DNA from 2 places in the Paenibacillus sp. FSL H7-0442 genome. Region 1 is predicted to be linked to the other one. Evidence: predicted binding sites of a transcription regulator. Region 1 holds the regulator's gene; the other holds the start of a gene.

Region 1 (3,217 bases):
TATTGCCGAGCTATGAACATCTGGTGATAGATGAAGCCCATCACCTGGAGGAAGTAGCTGGTAAACACCTAGGTATGCATATGAAATATTTCACACTCGTGCATACACTGACGCGACTGTTCAAAGACAGCAAGAATGGACAACTGCCTTCACTTCGTCAACAGTTGGCGAAATCGGGACACGAGAAGTCGGCAGATTGGGCCTCAACCATTGATCAGCTGTATCCGCTCGTGTTAGAGGTGAAGGAAACTTGGGACCTGCTAAGCGACAAACTGTTTGGCATGTTGCCGGAGCGAAGTGATGCGACACCGGGTGAAACAGGACAGTTTTCTTCCCGTCTCAAACCTTCGGCCAAGCCTGCAAAGTGGGATCAGGCGGGAGCTTTGGAAAATCAGCTATATGTAACAATGAGCGAAATTTTGCGCAAGGGCGACAAGCTGATGCTGGACGTCAAGGAAGAACATGACGATTATGCGGCGGATAGCCTTATTACAGATATCACGGGTCTGCTCAAGGATTTGGCGGGGATTCGAGAAAATTTGCGCTTTTTTATCCGACTCGATGATGAAACAACCGTATACTGGCTCGAGGCGAGCGGGCAATTCCGTAGTAAATCATTGCAATTTTATGCGGTACCCGTCGATGTGAGCCGCCAGTTGAAAGAAATGTTTTTTGACAAAAAAAGAAGCATTATTCTGACTTCTGCTACCTTGTCGGTAGATAAGTCGTTTCAGTACATGATCGATCAGCTCGGCTTACAGGAGGCCGCAGATCAAGAGCGGCTGATGACTTCGCAGCTCCCGTCACCCTTTAATTACAGGGATCAGGTGTTGCTGGTTATTCCACGGGATTTCCCAAGTGTGAAGGGCAGTGTAGGAGATGCGCATTTTGTAGATATGCTCGTTAGCTCTCTAGGAGCGACTGCTCAGGCGACACGTGGGAGAATGCTCGTTCTGTTTACGTCCTATCGGATGCTCCGGCAAGTGTATGAGCCGCTCAAAGAGGCCTTAGCATCCAGCGAAATTACTGTGCTGGGACAAGGTGTGGACAGTGGAAGTCGCAGCAAGCTAACCCGCCGGTTTCAGGAAGCGAAAGCTTCTGTATTGCTGGGGACCAGCAGTTTCTGGGAAGGCGTCGATATTCCGGGGAAGGCTCTGACTTGTCTAGCCATTGTTCGCTTGCCGTTTCAACCGCCGAATCACCCGCTGCTGGAGGCAAAAAGCGAACTGCTCCAGCAGCAGAAGAAGAATCCATTTATGAAGCTGTCTGTACCGCAAGCGGTCATTCGCTTCAAACAGGGATTTGGTCGGTTGGTACGTACAGCGAACGACCACGGGGTCGTTATCGTTTATGATACGCGTGTGATTGAATCCTATTACGGAAAGCACTTTTTGTACTCGTTACCGGGACCAAAAATGGAGCATATGCCATCGGAGCAAATGGTGCCCCGCATCGCCGAATGGCTCCAATCCGCCCCGGAGACAGAGGCATAACGGACGGACATAAGTATGTTCGTTACAATTAGGGGGAGCAAGTATGAAATCAGATAAAATTTCAGAGGCTGTCGTACGGAGGTTACCCGTATATTTACGTTATCTGAATGCACTGCACAAACGGGAGGTGGCTACGGTCTCTTCTCAAGAGTTGGGACAGAGGCTAGATTTGAACCCGGCCCAAATCCGTAAAGATCTTGCTTATTTTGGAGATTTTGGTCGGAAGGGTATTGGTTATGATGTTTCTTATCTCATTGAGAAAATACGCCATATCCTGAAAATCGACCAACAAATTAATGTAGTATTGGTCGGAGCGGGTAATCTGGGGCAAGCCCTTTCGAATTATAACGCTTATTTAAAAGACAATATGAAGATTGTAGCGGTATTTGATGCGTTTCCGGATAAGGTAGGAACCAAGATCAATACATTGGTCGTGCAACCGATGGATGAACTGGAAGCGACTGTGAAAGAAAAACACATTCGAATCGGGATTATTACCGTACCTGATTTTGAAGCACAGCACGTGGCTGACAGGCTTATTGAGAGCGGAATTGGAGCGATCCTGAACTTTGCACCGACTACTCTCAAGGCACCAGCCAACATTCGGATTCATGCCACAGACTTTACAACTGATTTGCTTAGCCTCGCTTATTATTTGGAGGACGGAAAGGAAGAAACCCAATATGACAGTGAATAAATGGATGATTAAAAACGGATCTTTTGCCATAAATGGACCAGAAGCAGGGGTAGTCCATGGTTTTATGATTGTGGAGGATAGTCGTATTACTTATATTGGCGAAACCTTGCCTGCGGGTGAGGAAGAGACGGAAGCGATCGATGGTAAAGGGCTATTGTTTTTACCTGGTCTGATCAATACTCATGGTCATGCGGCGATGTCTCTACTGCGTGGGCATGGAGATGATTTGGCACTTCAAGTATGGCTTCAAGAAAAAATGTGGCCTATGGAAGCCAAGTTTACTTCTACAGACGTGTACTGGGGTACGTCCTTGTCTGTGCTGGAAATGCTGAAAGGTGGAACAACAACCTTCCTCGATATGTACGATCATATGGATGAAGTGGCTCGTGTGGCTGAAGAGTCAGGTATTCGTGCAAGTCTGATGCGTGGAGCAATTGGACTATGTTCGGAGGAAGAACAGCGAATCAAGCTGGCAGAGGCCGTGACTTTTGCACGTAACTGGCACGGTAAAGCAGACGGGCGTATTACTACGATGATGTCTCCGCACGCGCCATATACATGTCCACCTGCGTTTATTGAAAAATTCGTACAAGCTGCGCATGATCTGGACTTGCCACTGCATACGCACATGTCTGAGACGATCGCCGAAGTAGAGCAAAACGTACGCGACTACGGTTTGCGTCCGGTTGCACACTTGGATAAGCTTGGCTTTTTCTCCCGTCCTTCGCTTGTTGCCCATGGCGTTCATTTGAACGACGAAGAAATAGCTTTACTGGCAGAACGTGGTGTAGCGGTTTCCCACAATCCTGGCAGCAACTTGAAGCTGGCAAGTGGTGTGGCAAGAGTGCCTGAATTGCTGCGTGCAGGGGTTACGGTTTCTCTCGGAACGGATGGTCCTGCCAGCAATAATAACCTGGATATGTTCGAGGAAATGCGTCTGGCAGCACTTATTCACAAGGGTGTATCCGGTGACCCTACGGCAGTTCCTGCAAGTGAAGCGCTGCGTCTGGCAACAGAATACGGTGCA
Region 2 (3,217 bases), 2.6 Mb from region 1:
TAGGCAGATCCTCTTTACGGACACCGATCAAATCAAGCCGCTGTCCTCCTGTTACTTTAACGACCTTAACGTTGTATTTAAGAGAAACATCTGCTATCTTCTTCAAATCTTCTGGGGTCGTTACACCGCCGTACATTCTAGGAACAACTGTAAACGTTCCATCCTTTTGAATGTTCGCGTGCAATCGCTCATTTACAAAACGGGAATCCCCCTCATTTTCATAGGTGTCCGGGTTAATCATTCCCAGATAGTAATTCAGCGCCGGCCGGCATTTGGAGCAACCTTCATCATTATGCCAACCCAGTACATTCATAACTTCACGCGTTGTTGTCAGCCCTTTGGTTTTGATCGCTTCCACAATCTCGTCCCGGCTCAATGTTGTGCAGCTACATATTCCTTGCTTGGCTGACGTCTTGAAGCTGTCTCCAAGAACATATTGTAGAATCTGCTCCACGACCGGCTTACATCCTCCACAAGAACGAGTTGCTCCGGTACATGCTTTAATTTCATCGACTGTAGTCAGCCCATTGTCATTAATTGCATCAACAATGGCCTTTTTAGTAACACCGTTACAGCCACACACAATTTCATCATCGGCCATCGTTTCAGCGGATGATGTTTTCGACCCGTGATTGCTGCATCCAGTACCCATGAGCTGTCCATATATTTCATCTGTCATCAATGTTTGCTGACGCACATATTTTTGCAGGCTAGCAGATTCGCTCACATCGCCAAACAGTACAGTTCCAACAATCTTATTTTCACGAAGCAGCACTTTTTTGTAGGTCCGCTTCCACTCATCTTTTGCAACAATCACCGTATGTTCAGGCTGGGTTATGAATTCGCCAGCTGAGAAAACATCCACCCCTGAAATTTTGAGCTTGGTGGAAACCACCGATCCCATATAACCTTCAGTTTCCGCGCCTGCCAAATGTTTGGCAATGACACTTCCCTGCTCAAACAGCGGAGCTACCAGACCATAACAGATTCCGCGGTGTTCAACACATTCCCCTACAGCATATACATCCGGCACAGAGGTTCTCATCAAATCATCGACTACAATACCACGGTTCGTTTCCATACCACTTTGCACAGCTACCTGAATATTAGGCTTGATCCCAACCGCCATAACGACCAAATCCGCTTCCAGCTCGCTTCCGTCTGAAAACCGCAATCCTTGTACGCGATCTTGACCGTACACCTCCGAAGTTTGCATTTGCATAGCAAACTTGATTCCTTGGCGTTCTAGTTCTGCTTTTAGCATCGCAGAGGCTTCCCGGTCTAGCTGACGTTCCATCAAATCTTCCATTAAATGAACGACCGTAACATCCATCCCCAGATTGACCAGGCCTTTAGCTGCCTCCAGCCCCAACAGACCTCCACCAATGACAGCGGCCTTTTTATAGGTCTTTGCCGCTTCCAGCATTGCCGAGCAATCGGCGATATCTCGGAAACCAATAACTCCCGGTAATTCTTTACCCGGAATAGGCAGAATAAACGATTGTGAACCAGTAGCCACCAAAGCCACATCGTAATCAATTTCCAGTCCGTCTTCGGTGAGAATCTTCTTGTTCTCACCGTCGATACTTTTAACCATTTTTCCTGTATATAAAGTAATCCCTTGATCCGCATACCATTGCAAATCGTTCAGTATGATATCATCTATTGTTTTACTACCTTCCAACACATAAGAGAGCATGATCCTGTTATAGTTCGGATGCGGCTCACTTCCCAGGACTGTAATTTCATATTTATCTGTTAATTTTAAAATTTGTTCGACCGTATTGATACCAGCCATCCCGTTCCCTATAACCACAAGCTTCTTTTTACTGTTTATCATATACCGGTTCCTCCATTCATTCGACGCTACTTCCTATCCGACGACATCTCTACGTTTCTAATGAATATTGTTTATGCTTCTATTTTAATACAGCAGATAGAGCTATATGTGACTAGAATCACAATGTAGTTAAAATTAAGAATATTTAGGGATTTCCCTATTCCGTTTCAAGGGATTTTGCTCCATTCTCTACACTGGCTCTCAGTGCTAGATAGCTCTATAACAACAACAGAAGTGTTTCGTGTGAGATCTGCCGTAATGATTAGATTTAAAAATAGTGTAGTTGATGATCATTTGCTCTGGTCATCGAACGAATCTTTCCAGTTCATGTGTAAATACAACCTTTATAAGGAATACTTTAGGGACAACTTGTATCTTAGAATTGAATCGTATGGAGGTGATCATCATGTGGTCTAAAATTATTTCTTATATTCCAAGCTGGAGTACACTCTTTCAAGCAGGCCTCGCGTTGGTTATTCCTTTAGGAATTTATTATATAAACACATCGATTTATTCGTTTGTCGGCAGTAAGGGGGCAAAATCCAAACATTCTTCTGATCGTCCGCTTTCCGACGAACATAACGAAGGCGATGCTGATCAACAGCATGAACCAAGCTCCAAAATTACAGGGAATTACGATTCCGATTTAGATTCGATCCGAGAGTCTATAGGCGAAAATAGTGATGTGCATTTTCGTGAGTTTATGTTGAAGAAATTTCATGCTCGGTCCGTATTAGTCTTCATAGAAGGTATGCAGGATGAAAAGCTTATGAGCAATCAGGTATTGGAGGTCTTGATGTTTGAGGGCCAGCAGGGCCAGCAGGACCAACAGGAAAGTATAAGTACCTCTTTTATAAAAGATAGCTTGATGCCACTTACGCAAATTAGTGAAGTTACCAGTATGGAGGAACTGTACGAGTTCATCCTTTTAGGTCATACCGCCTTATTAATTGAAGGAATGAAGGAAGCACTACTAGTGGGTTCGCCTAATGGCGCTATTCGCTCCGTCAATGAACCAACCTCTGAAGCATTACTTCGGGGTCCTAGAATCGGTTTTACGGAAGTATTAAGTGAAAATACTTCGATGCTTCGACGCCAGGGCTTAAATAAAAATCTGGAAATAAAGAAATTCCAGGTTGGAAGCCGAATCAAAAAGGATCTGGTTGTCGCGTACATCAAGGATATTGTGAATCCGGATCTTCTTGAAGAAGTAAAGCGCAGAATATCAAAAATAGACATGGATTTTTTGGCTGAATCCGGTTATGTGGAGCAACTCATTGAAGACAATTATTTAAGTCCGTTCCAGCAGGTTCACAACACAGAGCGACCCGACCGTGTCATTAATGCATTACTGGAAGGAAGAATAGCCATTCTTCT

Evidence for each region. Region 1 encodes Rex, which represses fermentation and respiration genes when NADH is low (regulators of the CRP and FNR family bind a similar motif). Its sites were predicted from a motif close to TTGTGAAATATTTCACAA; they were not measured.
Region 2: nirB (nitrite reductase large subunit NirB) is a predicted target of Rex. The motif match lies at 1,947-1,964, and genes of this name have one in related genera.

What each region holds. Positions count from the first base shown of each region.
Region 1 is NZ_CP151963.1:3,294,116-3,297,332, reverse strand. It holds gene dinG (ATP-dependent DNA helicase DinG) at 1-1,493, shown strand, start outside; gene MHH57_RS14340 (redox-sensing transcriptional repressor Rex) at 1,537-2,190, shown strand; gene MHH57_RS14335 (amidohydrolase) at 2,177-3,217, shown strand, end outside.
Region 2 is NZ_CP151963.1:707,651-710,867, reverse strand. It holds gene nirB (nitrite reductase large subunit NirB) at 1-1,840, opposite strand, end outside; gene MHH57_RS03105 (spore germination protein) at 2,247-3,217, shown strand, end outside.